One region of the Neorhizobium sp. LMR1-1-1.1 genome, then DNA from elsewhere that is predicted to be linked to it. Evidence: predicted binding sites of a transcription regulator. Region 1 holds the regulator's gene; each other region holds the start of a gene.
The links. The regulator LexA, encoded in region 1, represses DNA repair genes until DNA is damaged. The targets are predictions, from matches to a motif close to TGTTCNNNNTGTGTTCNG.
Positions count from the first base shown of each region.

Region 2: MRBLMR1_RS14925 (DNA recombination protein RmuC) is a predicted target of LexA. The motif match lies at 1,875-1,892, and genes of this name have one in related genera.
Region 3: MRBLMR1_RS08405 (DNA polymerase IV) is a predicted target of LexA. The motif match lies at 3,338-3,355, and genes of this name have one in related genera.
Region 4: MRBLMR1_RS12355 (ImuA family protein) is a predicted target of LexA. The motif match lies at 2,042-2,059, and genes of this name have one in related genera.

Region 1 covers NZ_JBEGHE010000001.1:1,259,867-1,265,530, reverse strand. Annotated here, with positions in the region: gene kdsA (3-deoxy-8-phosphooctulonate synthase) at 1-764, opposite strand, end outside; gene MRBLMR1_RS06100 (VOC family protein) at 769-1,641, opposite strand; gene lexA (transcriptional repressor LexA) at 1,840-2,553, shown strand; gene MRBLMR1_RS06090 (ComEC/Rec2 family competence protein) at 2,534-4,852, opposite strand; gene gltA (citrate synthase) at 5,379-5,664, shown strand, end outside.
Region 2 covers NZ_JBEGHE010000025.1:355,506-361,169, reverse strand. Annotated here, with positions in the region: gene truA (tRNA pseudouridine(38-40) synthase TruA) at 1-293, opposite strand, end outside; gene fmt (methionyl-tRNA formyltransferase) at 293-1,240, opposite strand; gene def (peptide deformylase) at 1,297-1,812, opposite strand; gene MRBLMR1_RS14925 (DNA recombination protein RmuC) at 1,925-3,127, shown strand; gene MRBLMR1_RS14920 (ribokinase) at 3,177-4,076, shown strand; gene MRBLMR1_RS14915 (methyl-accepting chemotaxis protein) at 4,263-5,664, shown strand, end outside.
Region 3 covers NZ_JBEGHE010000002.1:113,776-119,439, forward strand. Annotated here, with positions in the region: gene MRBLMR1_RS08385 (PleD family two-component system response regulator) at 400-1,770, opposite strand; gene MRBLMR1_RS08390 (response regulator) at 1,787-2,158, opposite strand; gene MRBLMR1_RS08395 (DUF3572 domain-containing protein) at 2,290-2,598, shown strand; gene MRBLMR1_RS08400 (hypothetical protein) at 2,600-3,241, shown strand; gene MRBLMR1_RS08405 (DNA polymerase IV) at 3,359-4,645, shown strand; gene MRBLMR1_RS08410 (L,D-transpeptidase family protein) at 4,784-5,664, shown strand, end outside.
Region 4 covers NZ_JBEGHE010000022.1:58,568-64,231, reverse strand. Annotated here, with positions in the region: gene MRBLMR1_RS12365 (SDR family NAD(P)-dependent oxidoreductase) at 164-943, shown strand; gene MRBLMR1_RS12360 (oxidoreductase) at 1,023-1,844, shown strand; gene MRBLMR1_RS12355 (ImuA family protein) at 2,118-2,960, shown strand; gene MRBLMR1_RS12350 (TetR/AcrR family transcriptional regulator) at 3,140-3,706, opposite strand; gene MRBLMR1_RS12345 (glutathione S-transferase) at 3,854-4,540, shown strand; gene MRBLMR1_RS12340 (alpha/beta fold hydrolase) at 4,591-5,562, shown strand; gene MRBLMR1_RS12335 (quinone oxidoreductase family protein) at 5,626-5,664, opposite strand, start outside.

The sequences.
Region 1 (5,664 bases):
TCCGACGGGGCGTTGTCCGGATCTTCATGGGTTTCGATGAACACGCCGGCAACGCCAACCGCGACGGCCGCACGCGCCAGCGTTTCAACAAATTCGCGCTGGCCACCGCTGGAGCCACCCTGCCCGCCCGGCTGCTGCACCGAGTGCGTGGCGTCAAAGATCACCGGCGATCCGAGCGAAGCCATGATCGGCAGCGAACGCATGTCGGAGACGAGCGTGTTGTAACCGAAGGAGGCGCCGCGTTCACACAGCATCACGTTTGGATTGCCGCTCTCGGTGAATTTCGCCTGGACGTTCTTCATGTCCCAGGGGGCCAGGAACTGGCCCTTCTTGACGTTGATTGCCCGGCCGGTCTTCGCGGCTGCGACGAGCAGGTCGGTCTGGCGCGACAGGAAGGCCGGGATCTGCAGGATGTCAACGGTTGGCGCAACAAGCCCGCACTGCTCTTCCGTATGGATGTCGCTCAGGACCGGGAAGCCGAATTCCTTCTTCAGGTCGGCAAAAATCTCCATCGCATTTTCAAGTCCGATGCCGCGCTTGCCGGAGATCGACGTACGGTTGGCCTTGTCATAAGAGGACTTGTAGACCAGCCCGATGCCGAGCTTGCCGCAGAGCTCGCTCATCGTACCGGCGATCATGAAGGCATGATCACGGCTTTCCATCTGGCAGGGCCCCGCGATCAGCGAAAGCCGGCCTGCGTTGGAGAACACGACCTTCTTTTCGCCTTCACCGACCGAAACTTCTGAATTGGGGGAGACTGCCATTCTATTATTCCTCGAAGCCGAACAAAACGCCTTGGCCGGGCGACGGCGACACGAGAACGCGACCATCCCGGCGAATGAATGCGACGTCATTAGCAGCAAGGATGATCTCTGTCACGGCCAGATCAAGACTGCGAAAGATCACGGCCTCCCCTACCAACCCGGCTGCCACCCCTTCGACAGGAAGACCGAAGTCATGCGCAATTTGCTCGCGCCTGAGAACGCGCACGGCTCCCGTTTCAGCCTGGAACACCAGTCCACCTTCAACTTCGACACCCGGCGCTCGCAGCACATTGTCCAAAAAGGCAACCGAAGCATGCGGATCATCACTTGCCAAAACGACTTCCTTCAAACCTGCGACCGCATTGGCATGGATACGCAATTCAGCCATATCCTGAGGGAAAGACACCAGCCGCTGACAAGAGAAAGCAAAGAAATCAGCCACATCATCCATCGCGGCAAAAGCAAGCCGGAAACGAGCCTCGACCTCATCACCGTCCGGAGACTTTACAGCTCTGCCGAATTCGAGGGGCTCGCCGCCGGAAATTCCGGCTGCGACATAATGCCGATGATCGCTCGATGCGTCGTCGCTGGAGACCACGATGGCCGACAAGCCTTCACGTCCGCGGCGACCGCGATAAGCCAGATCGCGCTCGACAAAGACATTGCCTTTCTTGGCATGAGCCCCCGCCTTGCGCCTGTCCGCAACAGCCAGTGGCTCCAGATAGGTACCGTCTTCAAAAAAAACACAGGCATTGGCCGTACCGAAGGGATGCACGCCGTCAGGCGCGACAGTGAAACCCAAAGACGACAGCCGCTCGCGTGCCTTGCCGAGATTTCCAACAGGCAAAACGAGATGATCGATATTCCTAGCAGTCACACATGTCCCCCAGACTTCTGATCCGCTAGGCGTAGATTGGGCAGACCGCCGGGGAGCGCAAGTAGATTCCGACTGAGAACGTCATTCGGCATCCAAGAAACTGATTATATTGTCACGAAAATTTAAGGACTTGCGGAACACATATGGAACATATAGTGTTCGTTCTGCATTTGTTTCAAATCTGAAGGTGCGCCTCACATGCTGACTCGCAAGCAACAGGAACTGCTTTTGTTCATTCACGAACGGATGAAGGAGTCGGGCGTACCTCCGTCTTTCGATGAAATGAAGGACGCTCTCGACCTTGCGTCGAAGTCGGGCATCCATCGGCTCATCACGGCACTTGAAGAGCGCGGTTTCATTCGCCGTCTCCCCAACAGAGCGCGCGCACTCGAGGTCATCAAGCTTCCCGAAGCCTATGTTCCCACGCTGCAGCCGAAACGCGGTTTTTCACCGAGCGTGATCGAGGGAAGCCTTGGCAAGAAGCCGGCGACGCCTGCTGCCCCGCCTGTCTCCGCCAATGACAGCGCGTCTGCAAGCGTGCCGGTCATGGGCCGCATCGCCGCCGGCGTACCGATCTCGGCAATTCAGAATAATACCCACGACATTTCCGTCCCCGTAGAGATGTTGGGATCCGGCGAGCATTATGCGCTTGAAGTCAAGGGCGACTCGATGATCGAAGCCGGAATTCTGGATGGCGACACCGTCATCATTCGCAACGGCAACACCGCCAATCCGGGCGATATCGTCGTTGCACTCGTGGATGATGAAGAGGCCACACTCAAGCGCTTCCGCCGCAAGGGTGGCTCAATTGCGCTGGAAGCGGCAAACCCGGCTTACGAGACACGAATTTTTCCACCGGATCGGGTCAAGGTCCAGGGCAGGCTCGTCGGCCTCATTCGCCGTTATCACTGACACCGGAATTGTTGCCAACATCAGTTGGCGCTTCTGATCGATAATCCGTTCCTGCTTGATCTGAGACAGCAAACTGCGCCTCAAGACGGCCACTCGATTTTGGTTTGGAAATCCATTCCGGCAGATACGGGTCATAGAGATTGCGTCGCCAGTCGTATTGGCGATGAATGGTCCATGGGCGAACCGTGCCAGCCATTGCTGTCGTGACATTCCATTTTCCGGCTGCTGCCGCCCCGGAAAGATCGATTTCAATTGACCCTGTCTTGCGCAGGCTGGCGCCGCTCAGCATCGGGGTACCAGACCGACAGGAATGGAAACGCGCACGCGGCGCGATAACAAGGCCGGCAACGTCGCAAGCCGCACCGGCATAACGGCCATCATCAACAACAACGACCAAAACACCTTCCGGTGACATGAATGCGCACCAGGCCTTGAGCTGACATGAGAATCTGACACTCCCTGCCTCCTTCATCAGCCGCTGCGCTTCGACCAGAACAGGTTCCGGAATTCTTTCACCGGAAGACCCGGCCATATTTTTTAGAATTTCACTTTCCAACATCTCCGACATAGCCAGCACTGGAAGCTGTCGCGCATACATCCACTGCCCATAGACGAACTCGGAGGGACGTTTCCTGTTGGCGGCAACACGTTCTGCATCTCGATAAGCAACGAGGTTCCCATCTTCAGCGATGAGAAGACTTGATTGGGCGTGTTGCATCCCCATCCAGAACAGGGCTGCAGCGGTAAACAGGAAAGGCAAGCCCGAATAGCGAAGCCGTGTCCTGAGGAGCGTCAGTAGCAGAAAACCGCAGACCCCAAGCGGCAAAAACCAGGGGTGCTGTTCTCCGACGACAATGTCCCCGCCCCATCCCGCTACATGCTTCGCGATCAAGATGACCCATTCGAGGCTCCAGGCCATGATCCCGATGAAGGGAGCATCGAGGCCGAAGGGCATCAACAACATCGCAGCAAGCCCGGCCGGCATCACCAGGAAGCTGATGATCGGCATGGCAGCCAGGTTCGCGGCAAGCCCATAGGTGGCGACGCGATGGAAATGCTCGACGGAAAACATCGTCGTCGCAAGACTACCAATCAGCGATGTCGCGATAATGCCGGCGATAAAGCGCCAGCCAACGGCAGCCCATGTCACCAGAGGATGACGGATGGGAAATCGCTCCCGCTCTTCCGTTTCAGGGCGTCGCGACCAAGCCGCATAACCGGCCACGAGCGCAACCGTGGCAGCAAACGACATCTGGAAACTTGGCCCCAGAATTTCCGAAGGCGTCCAGATGAGGATGATCAGCGCAGACAAGGCTACATTTCGCAAACTTATCGAGGGCCGGTCCAAAAGCACGGCAACAAGTATCACCGCCATCATGATATAGGCGCGCTGGGCGGATACACCGAAGCCCGATACCAGATAATAGGCCGTAACCATTGCAAGCGCCCCGCCGGCGGCAATCTTCTTGATTGGCAGGGCCTGTGCGAGGCCAGGGAAAAGAGCAAAGACGCTACGCAATCCCACGAAGAAAATCCCGGCGGCAAGCGCCATATTCAATCCGGAAATGGCAACGATGTGAGCGAGGCCGGAGACCCGTAGCGCCTCGACTGTATCTTCGGAAATTGCCCGTCTCTCATCGGTGACAATGGCGGCGGCGAAGGCACCGGCATCACCCGGCGCAATCTCGCGAATACGATTGCCGATCTGCCTGCGCAGATCGAAGAGCCAGCGTAAGGCGAGCTGCGGCCAGCCGGTCGCCACATCCGACCCTCCAGCCTGCTGCGGAGCGCTATAGAAATACCCCACCGCACCAATGCCATCGAAATATGCCGAGAAGGCAAAGTCGTGCAGACCGGGCAAGGCCGGCCCGGAAGGCGGTGACAGCCTTGCGCGTCCGGAAATAGCTGCCCCGTTGTCAAACGGCTGATGCTGCGCCCTTGCCAGCAGCGAAACCCGGACAGGCGGGCGCCGAAGAATGGGGTTTGCTGTCTGTCGCACAGCCACGATATAACGCAGTCGCCCGGGACCGGCAGCCTCACTACGCTCGACAACGCCCATGACATCCGTTGTTACCGGTGAATCGAGAATGACCGTCGATTGCCGCCACGCTTCGATCTCGGCCAGCGCCATGCCACAAAAGCCCAGACACGCAAATGTGAAAAAGACACGCGCGCAACCATCTCTTGTTATCAACGCCAGAGCCGCCAGCACGGCAAGAGCAAGGAACGGCACCCATGCCAACGGCTCCACCGGGCTGAGGAACCACACTGCCGAACCGATGCCAATTGCAACAGGCATGAACAGAAAGCCGTGGCCATGGAGGCGCTCCTCGCGGAGCGAAATTGAAAGAAATGCTCGCGCCTCCGCCAATGGCGCACCAATTCGCCTTCCGTAAGAAACCGGCGCTATCGCTGCAGTATATCGATGGGCTGCAGTTCTGATGGCCAAATCATCAGGCGCCGGTTGAAAATGCGATATCGGCTCGGCAGCAGCATTAGAGCGCCGGCTCAACGTTTTGGTATCTATCTTCTCGAAACCTTCAGCCCGCATTGAACCAGCCTGCCCCGATCATAAAATACAACCTGAGCGTTCTTTTTGAGTGCGTCAACCTGACGCATATGGGCTTGCCACCAGAACCGATTTTCTGATTGCAACAAGGGGTTGGCCACAGGGTCAAATGTCGATGCCCAATATCGTATCGCGCTGCACAATTTGCCGTCAGAACAGCTTGGCATCTGCTAAAGGATCATATAGCTAAACGTGGAACGCTTAATGCTTATGGCGCTTTTGAGGCGTCATGCCGCCAACCGGTTGGAGGATCAGAATGACGGAAACAAGCGCAACTCTCGCTCTCGGTGACAAGAAGGTCGACCTGTCGGTCAAGTCCGGTACGATCGGTCCTGACGTTATCGATATCGGCGCGCTCTATAAACATACCGGGGCCTTCACCTACGACCCCGGGTTTACCTCGACCGCTTCGTGTGAATCGAAAATCACCTATATCGACGGCGACGAAGGCGTGCTTCTTCATCGCGGCTATCCGATCGAGCAGCTTGCCGAACAGGGTGACTTCCTCGAAACCTGCTATTTGCTTCTTTACGGGGAACTGC
Region 2 (5,664 bases), on a different contig from region 1:
ACCTGCTGCACGTCGATGATCGAGACACGCTCGCTCGCCATCATCAGATGGGCGTTGAGCGCATTGCGCAGCTTGAATGGTTTCCACTCGCGAGAAAGGTCGGCATGGACAACCTGCCCCCTCGCATGAACCCCCGAATCCGTGCGTCCTGCACCGCGAACAGAGACGGTTTCGCCGGTCAGCGACAGGATGCCGTTCTGCAGGGCAGCCTGTACGGAATGGCCGTTTTCCTGCATCTGCCAGCCGACATAGGATGTGCCGTCATATTCGACGGTCATGCGGAACCGCGGCATCAGGCAGCCCCAACCGGAAGCGTAGTGCCCTTGGGCAAATGCGTGCCGCGCAGAAAATCATCCGCATCCAACGGCTTGCCGCCCGCCTTCTGCAGGCGGGTGAGCCGAACCGCACCTTCGCCGCAGGCAACTGTCAGCGCATCATCGAGAAGCTGTCTGGCGGCACCACTTCCTTCTCCGATGGTGGAGGTGAGAACCTTGATACGCTCCGGCTTGCCGTTGATCTCGGCTTCGAACCATGCGCCCGGAAAAGGCGAAAGTCCGCGAATATGGTTATGCACCTCACGCGCCGGCCTCGAAAAATCGATGCGGGTTTCGGCCTTGTCGATCTTGGCGGCGTAGAGCACGCCCTCTTCCGGCTGCGGCGTCAACGGCAGGTCGTCGGCTTCGAGCTTTGCCATCGCCTCGACCATGGCGCGGGCGCCGACGAGCATCAGCTTGTCATGCAGTTCGCCGGCCGTCGTTGCCTGCGTGATCTCGACTTCCCTGGTCAGCGCCATCGGGCCGGTATCCAGCCCCTTTTCCATCTTCATCACGATCATGCCGGTCTTATCGTCACCGGCCATGATGGCGCGCTGGATGGGGGCAGCACCCCGCCAGCGGGGCAGGAGCGAGGCATGGCCGTTGTAGCAGCCGAGTTTCGTGCCTTCGAGGATCGCGACCGGCAGAAGCAGGCCATAGGCCACGACGACCGCGACATCCGCGTTGAAATCGCGAAATGTCTGGCGATCTTCTTCCGCCTTGAAATTCAGCGGTGTCAAAACCGGAATGCCGAGCAGCTCGGCCGCCTGATGCACCGGCGACTTGGTAAGGTCGAGCCCGCGGCGACCGGCCGGGCGCGGCGGTTGGGTGTAAACCGCAACGATCTCGTGGCCGGCCTGCTTGAGGTTCTGCAATGTCGGCACGGAAAAATCCGGCGTGCCCATGAAGATGATGCGAAGTGACATGGGACTTCTCGCGCCTCGCGGACGCGCCTTCCGTTTTCAGTCAGGTAGACCGAGACCTAAACAGCCTTGCCCTTGGCAAGCTTGGTGAACCTCTTGATTACCATGTCACGCTTCAGCCGCGAGATGTGGTCGATGAAAAGCACGCCGTTCAGATGGTCGATCTCATGCTGCAAGCAGGTGGCAAGCAAGCCGTCCGCTTCGAGCATATGTTCCTTGCCGTCGCGCCCGACATATTTCACGCCGATCGTAGCCGGTCGCTCGACCTCGGCATAATAATCCGGGATCGAAAGGCAGCCTTCTTCGTAAACCGAGAGCTCATCCGAAGATTTGACGATCTGCGGGTTGATGAAGACCTGCGGGTTCTTCTCTTCGTCCTCGCGCGACACGTCGATGACGAGCATTTGCTTCGGCACGCCGATCTGGATCGCGGCAAGACCGATGCCCGGCGCGTCATACATGGTTTCGAGCATGTCATCGGCGAGCTTGAGAAGCTCGGCGTTAACGGTTTCGATGGGCGCCGAAACCTGCCTAAGAAGCGGATCGGGAAGGATGATGAGCGGCTTGATTGTCATGCCGCCCCCATAGCGCATCTTTTGCGCCGATGGAACAGGTATGCAGCATGCTTCTTGGCATATGTTCACGTTTTGATCTTTCATTGCTAATGCAATCTGCTAGAGTGGCGCCATGAGAGAGATCCTTGCCCATATCCTGCCGCCTGATTCTGCACTACCAATCCTGCTCATAGGAGCAGTTCCCGCCGTTCTGGCGGTCATCATCGCGCTTTTCGCCGTCCTTCGCGGCGGTCGCCAGCGCGAAGAGATGACGCAGCGGACAGTTGATGCGGAGGCGCGGCTGGCCGAACTGGTGCGGATGCAAGGCGAGATGCACGGGCGTGTCGCCGCCATGGCCGAGACGATCACCAGCCGTCAGGCCGAACTCAATCATGCGGTCAACCAGCGGCTCGACGGGATGACCCACCGGCTGGGTTCGACGATCACCGAACAGACCAAATCGACGCATGAGAACCTGCGCAAGCTGCAGGAGCGGCTGGCGGTCATCGATGCCGCGCAGAACAATATTCAGTCGCTCGCCAAGGATGTCGTCGGCCTGCAGGCGATCCTTTCCAACAAGCAGACGCGCGGGGCATTCGGCCAGGGCCGGATGGAGACGATCGTGGCCGACGGCCTGCCGCACGGGGCTTATTCCTTCCAGTCGCCGCTTTCCAACGGAACGCGACCGGATTGCGTGATCCGTATGCCGAACGGCGCACCGCCGCTGGTGATCGACGCCAAATTCCCGCTCGAAGCGTGGACTGCGTTTCGCGAGGCCGCCTCGCCCGACGCGCGGCGTGCTGCCGCCCAGCAGTTCGGGCGAGATATGGACGTCCATATCAGGGACGTCTCGGAAAAATACCTGATTGCCGGCGAAACACAGGATACCGTGCTTCTTTTCGTGCCGTCGGAATCGATCTTTGCCGAGATCCACGAGCATTTCGATGCGGTGGTGCAGAAGGCTCAGCGCTCCCGCGTGGTGATCGTCTCGCCCTCCCTGCTGCTTCTGTCGATCCAGGTCATCCAGGCGGTGCTGAGAGACCAGCGGATGCGCGAGCAGGCGCATCTGATTCAGGGCGAAGTCGGCCTGCTGATGGAGGATTTGACGCGGCTAGATGACAGGACGCGCAAGCTGCAGTCGCATTTCCTTGCCGCGGAAAAGGATGTCGAGCAGATCCTCACCTCCACCGAGAAGCTGACCCGCCGCGGCAACCGGATAACCTCGCTGGAACTGGAAGCGCCCGCGAAAGCCGAGCAATCGGCAGATGCACCGCCGCCGAAATCGGTCGAGAGCCGTACAGGTCTTCTGCGACTTCGGGTAGTTGACGAGGACTAGTGCCGTCGGGCAGTGTCCGCGCATATCAACACGCATGGCAGGGCATTTCATGATCACCGTCTTCGGCTCCATTAATATGGATCTTATCGCCACAACGGCAGAATTGCCCAAGCCGGGCGAGACGGTTCCAGGTCAGACATTCTCGACGGCCGCTGGTGGCAAAGGCGCCAATCAGGCGCTCGCGGCACGGCGGGCTGGCAGCCGCGTAAAAATGTCGGGTGCAGTCGGGAGCGATACATTCGCAGACCCGGCACTGGAACTTCTGAAGGCTGCCGGTACGGACCTTTCTTCGGTTCTGAAGGCTCGTGAACCAACGGGAACGGCACTCGTCCTTGTCGGCGGCGATGGCGAGAACATGATTGTCGTCATTCCCGGTGCCAACGGCACGATCACCGCCGATGAGGCCGTCAAGACGGTCGATGCAATGGCCGCGGGCGACATTCTGATGCTGCAGCTCGAAATTCCGCCAGCTGCCGTCGAGGCCGTATTCAAGGCCGCGCGGGAAAAAGGCGTTACCACTATCCTTAATACCGCACCATTCACGAAAGAGGCGGTCCGGCTGTCCTCCCTGGCCGATATCGTCGTTGCCAACGAAACAGAATTCGATCTGGTATCGGGCGAACCTGCGGCCAGTGCCGAAGCCCGCATAGCGGCCCTGAATAAGCTGCATTCGGAAAGCGGTCAGACATTCGTCGTGACGCTCGGTGGCGATGGTGTCATTGCCATTCGCGATGGCGAGATCCTGACGGCCAAGGGACTTGTCATCGAGCCCGTCGACACGGTGGGAGCCGGCGATACGTTCTGCGGCTACCTTGCTGCCAGCCTCGACCAGGGCCTGACCTTCGCGCAGGCCCTTCGTCGGGCAGCGGTCGCCGGGTCGCTCGCCTGCCTTTCGCGTGGCGCCCAGCCTTCGATCCCGCTTGCCGAAGCCGTGGATCAGAAGCTGTAAAAACCTCTCATCGGCCTGGAAAACCGGGCCGACGCCTTCTTGCAATTTCAGTCAAATTTAACAGATGCCAGGTAGCGTCGCTGCGGCATCTTCTTCTTAAGGCGTTAGCCGAGCAGAACGCCCCATGACGGGGCCTTTCACTTGCCATGTCAGCGATCTCCGCCCCACGGATCCACGAGGCAAGTCATGTCCTTCCTGCGCCTGAATTCCCTTTCGAAAAAATTGATCGTCGTCACCAGCATTGCCATCGCGCTACTGCTCGTCGTCTCGAACTTCTTCATGATCTCCCAGACAAGCGACAGGGTGACCACGCTTACGCTGGAGCAGGCCAATGCCGAAGCGCGTTCCATCGGCAACGAAGTTGCGGCCGAAATCGGCCAGCTTGCGGGTGCGGCGCGCGCGATGGCCGGCGTTGTCGGCCGCGGCCACGAGGCGGGCTATCTCGATCGCAAGAATGTCATCGATGCGCTGAAGGCCAATCTCGAACAGAACACCTTTGCCTATGGCAGCTGGTTTGCCGAAGTTCCCGGCGCGTTCGACGGCCGGAACGCCGAGTTCATCGGCAATGGCGAGTTCGGCGGCAACAAGAAGGGCGAACTTGCTCCCTACTGGACCAAAAACAAGGCCGGCAACATCGCCTATAGCGTCTTCGAGGTCGACACCCAGGCGGAATGGTATGCCCTGCCGGCAGCGTCAAAAAAAGGCGCGCTGACCCAGCCCTATATCGAAAGCTCGACCGGCGACAAGACCGCCATGAGCTCGATCGCCTACCCCGTCATGTCCGGTGACAAGCTCATCGGCATTGCCGGCGTCGATGTTTCGATGGCAACGCTTTCGAGGACCCTGCAGGCGATGCGCCCCTTCGGTTCAGGCCGCGTTCTTCTCGTTTCGCAAGGCGGCAAGTGGATCGTTCCCGATATCGCCGACAATCTGATGAAACTGGTCGAGGGCCAGGGCACGGACGTGTTGCTTTCGACGCTGAAATCCGGCAAGCCGGCAACGATCGACAATCTGGCCGGTCCTGGCGGCGAACTTTACGAGCGGGTCGTCTATCCGTTTACCGTTCCGGACCTCAACACCAGCTGGGCTGTCGTCGTCGACGTGCCGATGAGCGTGATCATGGCTCCGGTCACCGACCAGACCTTCATGATGATCGTCAGCGGTATCCTCCTGCTCGGCGCCGTCATCATCACCCTCTCGGTTGCCAGCGGCTCGCTGCTACGCCGCCCGCTGAACGCCCTGCTTGCCAGCGTCGGCCAGCTTGGCGAAGGCAGGTACAACGAAGCCGTACAGGGCCAGGACCGGAATGATGAAGTCGGCGCGCTGGCAAGATCGCTGGAAGGTTTCCGCCACACGCTGGCCGATGGCAAGCGGCTCGCTTCGGAAGCCGAAACCCAGCGCAGTGCCGCCGAAGACCTGCGCCATCGCTCGGCGGCCGAGCGTGAAGCCGCTGCCCGTCAGCAGGCGCATGTGGTGGAGCTTCTCGCTTCAGGCCTTGCGGAACTTTCCAACGGCAACCTGCAGCATCGCCTGACGGGTGAATTTCCGGGTGATTACGAAAAGCTGAAGCACGACTTCAACAGCGCTG
Region 3 (5,664 bases), on a different contig from region 1:
TTCGCTGTTGGTTAAAATTTGCGCCTCACGGCGCCCAACAACTTAACGCTCGTCAATAGCAGTGAAGTAAAACCAACCTGAAAGTGGGTTGTTTTCTTGGCGGGTACAACCGCCACGGAATTAATTCCGCAGGAAAATGACATTCTGGCCCAACCGCCTACCGAATTACAAACAACTAAACTCGGATATGCTTTTCACCAAATTTCATCCGGGGATTTCAACCCATTGGAAACAGTGAAACTGCGTGCGGCATTTTGCACCGGCTCACTAGGCTCAAGAATTTCCAGATCGCCACAAAACTGTGATTTATTCCGTCTGTAAATCGCCACCACGGCACGGAACCATTGAACGAGATCAACCGCTTACGAAACGACTGTCATTTCTGTCGCCGATTCGTGATCAAGCCGCATTTGCAACGACGCGGTTTCGTCCGTCAGCTTTGGCCTTATAAAGCGCCTGATCGGCCTGCTTCAGCAATTGCTCCGGCGTGTCGGCATCTCCGGTGCTGCAGGAGAGGCCGAAAGATGCCGTCAGCTCGATTGCAGTTCCGGCATTTTTAAGTATGAACGGTGTCTTCTCGATGATGGCTCGCAGACGCTCTGCGACAGCAGCCGATGCTGTCGCATCCGTGTCCGGCATGACAACGACAAATTCTTCACCGCCGTACCGGCAGGCAAGATCTGCTCCTCGAACTGTCGAGCGAATCCGGGAGGCGAACTCGCGCAGCACGTCGTCACCAGCGTCGTGGCCGTATGTGTCGTTCACTGATTTGAACCGGTCGATATCCATGAGGCAGATCGACAGAGGGCGCGAACGAGCCGCGGCTCGGTTGAAGAGTATCTTCAGATGATTGTCGAGATATCGACGATTATTCAAACCCGTCAGGGCATCCGTGACGGCGAGCTCGATCGTGTGCTTGACGCTCATCCGCAGGCGATCGTTGTAACGCTTCCGCTTGATTTGGGTGAGCGTACGCGCCAGCAATTCATTCGGGTCGATCGGACGAACGATGTAGTCGTTGACGCCGAGATCGAGCGCGCGAACGATCATGTCCTCGGCACCGGCTTCGGCCACCAGCAGAATCGGCAGGAAGCGCGTCCGTTCCAGTGAACGTAGCTGAGAGCATAGGCGCAGGGGATCGTAGTCGTCGAAATTGGCATTGACGATGACAAGATCTAAACTGTTTTCCGCGGCTTCGAAGATCGCGGCCTGCGGATCAGACATCGCGACGACGTTGCAAACCGGCTTCAGCGCCTTGGTGATGCGCTCCTGCGAGCTTGCGCGACCGTCGACAAGCAAAATCTGGCCGATATCGTCGCGACCGTCTGCGCCCCTGAGTATATCCTCGATAACGAGGCTATGGGCAGTGTCGGCCCGAATTCGCAACTCGTCGCTCAGAGCCTTCAGGCGCACGAGGCTGCGAACGCGGGAGATCAGCTGCACGTCATTGACCGGCTTGGTGAGGAAATCGTCGGCACCGACCTTCAGCCCGCGTACACGGTCGGAAGGCTGGTCGAGGGCCGTCACCATCACGACGGGAATATGAGCCGTCTTGGGATTGGCCTTTAGACGCTCGCATACCTCGAAACCATCGATGCCGGGCATCATGATGTCGAGCAGTATCAAATCCAATGGGGTGCTTTCGCAGATCGCCAGTGCCTTGTAGCCGTCATCGGCCGTCAGCACGTCGAAATATTCGGCCAGCAGACGCGCTTCGAGAAGCTTCACATTGGCCGAAATGTCATCGACCACCAGTATCCGCGCTGTCATGCCCGTGCTCCCCGCATCATGCGTCGCCGAGGTAAGTCTTGATTGTTTCTATGAATTTCGGCACCGAGATCGGCTTGGAAACATAGGCTTCGCAACCACCCTGGCGAATGCGTTCCTCGTCCCCCTTCATGGCGAAGGCAGTTACGGCGATGACCGGGATGACATGAAGTTCGTCGTCTTCCTTTAGCCACTTGGTGACTTCCAGACCGGAAACTTCGGGCAGCTGGATATCCATCAGGATAAGATCGGGACGATGCTTGCGGGCGAGATCGAGCGCTTCCATGCCGTTTCGGGTCTGGATTGTTTCATAGCCCGACGCCTCGATCAGATCGCGGAAGAGCTTCATGTTCAGCTCGTTGTCTTCGACAATCATGACCCGTTTGGGCATTGCGATCCATTCCTCAAATCGCGCCTTCAAAAGCGTATGTTCGGTATATAAGCTCCAAAATGGTTGATTCCACTGAGCTCAGTTTCGCCAAGACTAGGGCCATTTGGTTGAGAAGAGGTAACTCCCGAACAATGCCGCCGAAAACGACCGAACAGGACGCCAGACGCGTCAACGCCGAAGAGACGGCTGCCGCGGTGCTTGGCTGGATGGCCGGCGAACCGGACATGATGCAGCGTTTTCTTGCGCTGTCCGGCGTGTCACCTGATCAGATACGGTCAGCCATATCAGATCCCGGCTTCCTAGCCGGCATGATCGACTTCGTGATGGGCCATGAACCGACATTGTTGGCATTCTGCGAAGCCACAGGGACCAAGCCAGAGACTGTCATTGCCGCGCATCATCATTATTCCGGTCCCTACATAGGTCCCGGAGACTTCTGAGATGAGCGAAATCCTCGACCTGTCCCATATCAGCCTGAAAGACAGGCCGCTGATCGTCTGCGACGTGGATGACGTGGTGCTGCAATTCTTTGCCCCGTTTGAACACTACCTGAAAAAGGATGGGCTGGAACTGCTGCCGCGTTCATTCAGGCTCACCGGCAATATCGTTACTGTCGGCACGGATGTCGCGGTCGAGGACATGGCGGTCAAACAGTTGATCGGTTCGTTCTTCGAGCAACAGGAAGAGTGGCAGACACCTTTCGATCTCGCGCTCGATACGCTGAATGCGCTTGGCGCCGATGCCGACGTGATGTTCCTCACCGCGATGCCGCCCCGCTACAGCGAATCAAGACGACGCCTGCTCGACCGGCTCGGCTTCGACTTTCCGCTTGTCGCAACGGAAGAACCGAAGGGACCGGTAATGCGACGCATCCATGGCGAACGCGCCCTGCCCTCAGTCTTCATCGACGACATGGCGCACAATCTTCATTCGGTGCGCGACCATGTCGACAACTGCCTTGTCCTGCACATGATGCCGGATTCCCCGCTGCATCTTCTGGCACCGAAGCCGGATGACGGCATTACAAGGGCGCTTGATTGGGCGCAGGCCGGAGATCTCATTCGCGCGCATATAGGCCGTTAATTCGTAACCGAGCAAAGCGGGCGTCCACCGGCAACAAACCATTGCAGACTTGCCTCATCCTCTTGAGTGCCAATCGATTGCGGCTTATCGTGCCGATGTTCAATCTTTGTTCCTGACATGACCTCTTCGGCCGACATAATTTTGGGTTTCTGTCGCGACTGCCTTGCCGAGCAGAAGGCGGAGACGCGCCGTTGCCGCAAATGCGGATCGCCCCGGCTTGTCTATCATCGTGAGCTTTACGATCTGACGCTGGCGCATATCGACTGCGACGCTTTTTATGCGACGATCGAAAAACGCGACAATCCGGAGCTTGCAGACAAGCCGGTGATTATCGGCGGCGGCAAGCGCGGTGTCGTATCGACCGCCTGCTACATCGCCCGCATCAGCGGCGTCAGATCAGCAATGCCGATGTTCAAGGCGCTGGAACTCTGCCCCAACGCCGTCGTCATACGCCCCGATATGGAAAAATATGTAAGCGTTGGCCGTCAGGTGCGGCAGATGATGATGGAGCTTACGCCCCTCGTTCAACCGCTTTCGATCGATGAGGCGTTTCTCGAACTTGCGGGAACCGAACGGCTGCATCGCGATCCGCCGGCACGTATCCTTGCCAAATTCGCAAAGCGAGTTGAAAGCCAACTCGGAATTTCGATTTCCATCGGGCTTTCCTATTGCAAGTTCCTTGCCAAGGTCGCTTCCGACCTGCAGAAACCGCGTGGTTTTTCCATCATCGGCGAGGCAGAAGCGAAGGATTTCCTAGCTCCTCGTCCCGTCACCACCATCTGGGGGGTCGGCAAGGCATTCAGCGCCACGCTGGAGGCCGATGGCATCCGCACGATCAGCCAGCTGCAGCAGATGGAGGAAGGCGACCTGATGCGCCGCTACGGCTCGATGGGCCAGCGTCTCTACAGGCTTTCCCGCGGAATGGACGAGCGCGAAGTGCATTTGAATGATGCGGCAAAGAGCGTTTCGGCCGAAACGACATTCTTCGAAGACATTTCCCGGCATGATGACCTCGTGCCTGTCCTGCGACGCCTTTCGGAAAAAGTGTCCGCACGCTTGAAGAAGCACGAGATCGCCGGTCATACGGTTGTGCTCAAGATGAAAACGACTGACTTCAAGAGCCGGACGCGCAACAGGCGGCTGGAAGACCCGACACAGCTTGCCGACCGCATCTTCCGCACCGGCCTTTCGCTGATGGAGAAGGAAACGGACGGCACGAAATTCCGCCTGCTCGGGATCGGGGTAACCGATCTTTGCGATCCGGCACTGGCAGACCCACCAGATCTCGTCGATCAACAGGCAGGGCGGCGGGCGGCGGCTGAAGCGGCAATGGACAAGCTGCGTGACAAGTTCGGCAAGGCGGCTGTCGAGACTGGTTACACGTTTGGCGACAAGCGTCGTTGAGCCACAAGAAGCGTGTCGGGAACTCATTTCGAAATCGCAGGAACGTGATGAATTGACACGATCCTGCCACTTTTCAGAAAATTTTCATTAAGTTTAACACGCTAAATTGCCGTCCATTGTAATGCGTAAGAGGTCTTCATGTTGCGTGGCGTTTTGTTCAGCCTCGGACTCCTGTCCGGGACCATCCTTTCTCAGTCTGCTTTTGCCGACACCGCAACGCTCCAGATCATCGTATCGAAAGACCAGCAGTCGATGACGGTCTATGACGGCGAAAAGGTCGTAACGACCACGAAGGTCTCTACCGGAAAAGCCGGACACACGACGCCGAGCGGAATCTTCTCGATTCTGGAGAAGCGCAAATACCATGAATCGAATATCTATTCGAACGCTCCCATGCCCTTCATGCAGCGCCTCACTTGGTCCGGTATCGCACTTCACGAAGGCAACGTGCCGAACTATCCGGCATCGCATGGCTGCGTTCGCATTCCGACCGGGACCGCCAAGGCGATCTACGACATGACGGAACGCGGCGTGCATGTGGTGATCGCCGATGCACCGGTGAAGCCGGTGAAAATCGAAAACGCCAACCTCTTCATGCCGTTGAAGCGTCTACCATCGGAACCGCTGTTTCCGAATGCCGATCTGCGACCGACCGCGATGAAAAAGGCCGCCGACGGATCCTACGATGTGGCAATGGCCGACACCGATCCTATGTCGACCGGTTCCTTGCAGGCAGTCGTTCCGGAAGATCCAGCGCCGCTGCGCATACTCATTCATCGTCGTGGCGCACGCGAAACCATGCTTGATATACAAACCCATCTAACGGATCTCGGCTTCGACGCTGGTGTTGCCGACGGGATTGCAGGGCCGATGACCCGTGATGCGATCGCCGCCTATAAGCGGTGGAAGGGTCTTCCGGCCAGCGGCACGATGATCAGCAAGGATTTTCTTGCTGCGCTCTATCATTCGGCCGGAGAAAAAGAGCCGCCGGCAGGTCAGATCCTCGTGCGCCGCAATTT
Region 4 (5,664 bases), on a different contig from region 1:
AATATCGAGGCGCTGACCTCGCTTGACCCGATCGTACAAAACCGCTGGCCACTACGAGCACCATCCGATGCTCCACATCAAGCATCGCGGCTAAGTCCGCAAACCCCATGTATCATCCTGAAACCGATCATCGGCCGTCATTCGACCGCCGGAAGGAACCCCTATGACCATCGCACTCATCACCGGAGCGTCCAGCGGGATCGGCTCTGTCTATGCAAGACGGCTAGCCGCTCGGGGAAACGACCTCGTCCTCGTCGCCCGCGCGACCGATCGCCTCGAAACGCTGGCGGCCCAACTTCGCCGTGAATATGGCATCGCCGTCGAGAACATCACGGCCGACCTCACAGACCCGACACAACTCGGCAGGGTCACTGAGCGCCTGAAGGCAAAGCCCTCTATCGACATTCTCGTCAATAATGCCGGGGCGGGACTGCTCGGCGGATTCACGTCGGCCGATCCTGTGGCGATGGAAACACTGCTTCGCCTGAACGTCGTCGCTCCGACGCTACTGGCTTCCGCGGCAATCGCAGGGATGGTGGAGCGGGGCGGCGGGTCGATCGTCAACATCGCCTCGGTGCTAGCACTTCTTCCAGAACATTCCGATGGGATTTACGCCGCCACGAAGTCCTATGTCCTGACCATGTCACAGAGCCTAGCCGCCGAGGTCTCTCCCAAGGGCGTTTACGTCCAGGCCGTTCTGCCCGCCGCGACCCGTACGGAAATTTTCGAGCGGGCGGGAGGAGACATCAGCCGTATCCAGAATGTCATGGAAGTGGAAGACCTCGTTGACACGGCGCTGATCGGGTTTGACCGGAAGGAACTGGTGACGATCCCGCCCGTGCCCGATGTCGCCACATGGGATGCCTTCGAGCAGGCGCGTGGTGTCTTGGCCGCGGGCTTCAGCAACTCCGAACCCGCCGCACGATACCGCTCCAATCCATGACACTTCGACCTCGCGGGGACCGCTTGCAACTCCCACGCCATCAACACCGCCCTGCATCAGGTGAACGAAAGGAATTTAAATGAACACGAACAATCGTAGCGTCGCCGTCGTCACAGGCGCAGCATCGGGAATCGGTCTTGCTACGGCCAAGGCCCTGGTGTCCGCCGGCTACCAGGTCTTTGGAACCAGTCGGAAGGCGAGGACGGGAACGGTCGCGGGGATCACGATGCTCGAATGCGACGTGACCGACGGCGCTTCGGTGGCTGCGATGGTCGCCGAAGTCGTCAGCAGCGCGGGCCGCATCGACGTCTTCGTCAACAACGCGGGCGGTGCCCTCATCGGTGGTGCCGAGGAATCTTCCGTCGAACAGGCGCAGGCTCTCTTCGATCTTAACGTCTTCGGGGTCGTCCGGACGACCAACGAGGTCCTACCTATCATGCGCAGGCAGCACAGCGGGCGCATCATCAACATCAGCTCCGTGGTCGGCTTTATCCCCAGCCCGTTCAGCGCGCTCTACACCGCCACGAAACATGCCGTCGAGGGTTACTCGGAGTCTCTCGATCACGAAGTCAGATCGCTCGGTATCAGGGTTCTCTTGGTGGAGCCTGCCTTTACCAACACGGCGCTCGACCACAACGCGACGCAGCCCGACCGCATGACGAGCGTCTACGACGCGGGCCGCAAGACGACGGAAGCCGTGTGGAACAGCGCCATCAAGGCTGGCGATGCGCCGGAGCTTGTTGCGGAAGCCGTCGTGAAGGCGGCAAGGGACAAGTCACCTAAGTTGCGCTACCCCGCCACCAAGGCGGCGCGACAACTGCATTTCCTGCGCCGCTTCGTACCCGCCAGCGCGTTTGACAAGAGCCTGCGCAAACAGATGAAGCTATGTGCGACGAACTGAGCGGATGGCTGAGATTGTGGGCTTTGTTGGCCACAAGATGGGCGGTCGTCCGGGAGAGAACTTGATGCAGCGGCGACCAGCTTCTCCAGCCGTTCAATCCGCTCATCCTTGCGGACTTCACGAAGCTGGTTCGTCTATCGGCGTTTCAGCCGGCCCTAATTTATCCTCCGGACGCCCGCTTGACTCTTTCCTGGCAACGGAACAAAAAGAGAACCTCCATATTTTGAGGGGCATGAAGTCCCGTGCAACGCGAACTGAGGAGGTCCGTGAACGATGTCGCGCGCCCATAATCCTCGGGTCATCGAGGAGCTGAGAGACCGCATCGCCCACCTGGAGGGCAGTGCGGCTAAGAAAGCCATTGTGCTGCCCTTCGGCGTTCGCGAGATGGACGAGCATCTACCGGGAGGCGGGCTAGCATACGGCGCTCTTCACGAGATTGCAGGCGGGGGAGCCGGCACGGTCGATGGAGCCGCAGCGGCATTGTTCGCCGCCGGCATCGCCGCGCGCTCGAAAGGCAAAGTGCTCTGGTGCCTGACGAGGCCTGACCTCTTCTTCCCCGCTATTGCCCAGGCCGGCTTGCATCCTGACCGTGTGATCTTCTGCGAAGGCGACAAGGAGGAGGATGTCCTGGCTTCCATGGAAGAGGGACTTTCCTTTGGTGGGCTGGCAGCAGTGGTCGGGGAGCTGGTGCGATTGCCGATGGTGGCATCCCGGCGGCTGCAGCTGGCTGCCGAGAAAACCGGGACCATGGGGCTCGTTGTCCGCAGGTGGCGGCGGCAAACGGAGGCGTCGGACTTCGGCAATCCGACAGCTTCAACGACACGATGGAGGGTGAGCGTGCTGCCTTCGGAGGAGTTGCCAGTCGCGGGCGTCGGCCGCCCACGATGGCTGGCCGAGTTGATGCGCGTGAAAGCAGGCGAGTGTGCTGAGTTTGAAATAGGAGCCTGTGATGCCAAGGGTCGTCTGTGTCTATTTCCCCACTCCGCCAACAGACCGGATAATCGACATGGAGAGGGAGCCGTGCCAGCTGATCAGCCGCTCGTCGTCATTTCCAAATCGGGGTCGAAATGCTGGATCTCGGCTGGCCCGCAGGACCTTTCTAGAGTACGAGGCTGACCTCCAGAGTGGAACCATCCTCAGGGCCATTGTCGTGATCGAAATGGACGATAAAGGCCTTGTCTCTCACGTCAGCGTGCGGATTGAGCCCCTTGGGGCCGCGTTGGCGATCGCCGAGAATTTAGGGCCGATCGTTCACTCGCTCGCAAATTGATATAGCCGAGAGACACCAATAGGGACTAAGTGGGCAGTAGGCCGACCTCGATAAAGGCTTCGATCGAGGCATCAAAAGTTTCGAGGTCGGTCTGCCCGCGGGCGATTAACTGGGCACCTTCCACCGCCGAAAATATTGCTAAGGCTCTCTTTTCCCGATCTTTTGTCGAGCCATCGAAGCCGCTGGCTGTAAGAAGCCTCTCCAGCCAACCGATGTTAACGGTCGTAAACCGTTTGACTTCTATGCGAACGATTTCGGGCAGCTCATCAAATTCGGCGATCATGATCCCGCACAAACACATCCTATTGTCTCGCTCGAGTGCGGCCCGGAAAGCGTTCGTGTACGACCGGACCGTTGTTTTGATCGAAGAGCGGTCTAGTGGCAGAGAATCTAGGAACTCTAGTGCTTCGTCCGCATACTGCCTTGCAAGTGACGCGCCCAGGTCACCCTTGGTCGGGAAGTGATAGTGGACGCTCGCGCTCTTCACCCCGATTGCTTTCGCGATCTCGCGAAAACTGATCGCGCTGTATCCGTGTGTCTGCACGACAGCTTTTGCAGCTTCCATAATGTTGGACCGGGTATCTGCACTCATCTCAAAAATCCCTATTGATCGATAGATAGATGATTTGATCGCCGCGCTCAAGAGTTGGAATGTATCTATCGATAGATAGGCAATTGACATAGGTGCATATGCACGCTAATTGCCTATCTACCGATAGATAAAAAGGAGTGATCGGTTATGAAAATCTATGATCGTTCGGGCTTCCCGAACCCGGCCCGCATTCGCATCGTCCTTGCCGAGAAGGGGCTCGACGCTGAAGTCGAATTCGTTCCCGTCGATTTGATCACAGCGGAACACAAGCAGGAAGCTTTTCTTGCACTAAATCCATCAGGTGTGGTCCCAGTGCTTGAGCTCGACGATGGCACCTTCATTTCTGAAGCAACTGCAATCACCGAATATCTCGACAACCTTGATGGCAAACCACGCCTTACCGGGAACACGCCTAAGGAAAAGGCTCTGATCCATATGATGCAGCGCCGCGCGGAGGCCTACGTTCTGGATCCCGTGGGCATCTTCTTCCACCACGGCACTCCGGGCCTGGGTCCCGATTTGCAGGCATTCAAGAGCCCGGAATGGGCGGGCCGCAAAGAATGGGCCGACCGAAATCGTCTGGCCGTCGAGAATGGATTTCGCTATTTCGATGGGGTGCTCTCGAAGACGGCTTTTGTCGCTGGCGATACGTTCTCGATGGCGGACATTACCCTTTTTGCAGGGCTTGCCTTCGGCGACGCGGCAGGCGTGCATGTCGGCAGCGAACTTGTAAATCTGAACAGCTGGCGCGGCCGTGTGGCGGATCTGCCGAGTGTCAAGAACCGGTCCGGGCAAGCTTTCCTTGCAGAGGACGCCACTCGCCTTGGCTTCTGAGGTTTGGTTGCCGAAGCAACTGCCCACGTCCTAAACGTAGAGATTTGATCATGACTCAACACGACAATATGGCTGCCTCGCGCCGCAACCTTCTGAAAGGTGCAGCTTCGATGGCGGTGGGTGCAGGGGTGATCGCAACCGCCGCATCGGCGAACGCGTCCTCCAAAGGCAATACCAAAATCAAGGTGAAGGCAAAGACGTCGTCCACCATCACCACAGACGATGGTACCCAGATCTATTACAAGGATTGGGGAACTGGCCCTGCCGTGGTTTTTTGCCATGGGTATCCGCTCTCGTCTGACGCATGGGAAAATCAGATGTTTTTCCTGGTCCAGCACGGCTTCCGTGTCATCGCTCACGATCGTCGTGGGTTCGGACGTTCAAGCCAGCCTGCCGACGGGTACGATTACGATACTTTCGCAGACGATCTGGCAGCACTCCTTGACGCTCTGGATGTCCGCGATGCCGTACTGGTCGGTCACTCGATGGGCGGGGGAGAGGTTGCCCGATATCTCGCGCGCCATGGCGAAGATCGGGTGAAAAAGGTGGCGCTGGTCGCAGCAGTCACCCCTTTTCTGCTTAAGACTGCAGACAATCCGAATGGTGTCCCCAAGGAGTTCTTTGACACCTTCCGCTCGGCTGTCGTGTCGGACCGTTCACAGTGGAACCGTGACGTGTCGATGCCCTACTACAATTTCAACAGGCCAAACGCCAAGGTCTCCGAAGGAGTCCGTGAGGAATACTGGCGACAGGGTCAGGCAACCGGCATGATGGCCGCCTACCACGCTCTCGGCGCTTTTTCCGAGACTGACTTTCGGACAGATCTCAAGAAAATCTCCGTTCCGACGCTTGTTGTTCATGGAAGCGACGACCAGATCGTCCCGATCGAGATCTCTGGCAATATTGTCATGAACTACCTCAAGAACGCAACCCTCAAGGTCTATGATGGAGGTTCGCATGGCCTCATCCTGACCGAGAAGGAAAAGCTAAACGGCGATCTTCTTGAATTCGCTCGCGCGTAATGGCTAGAAATAGGCCCCGGCAAAAGCCGGGGCCTATTTTTCACGATGGCTACTCGAGTAAGTTCAGTAACTACTCTCAGAGCTTGAGAGAGCAACGGCAAT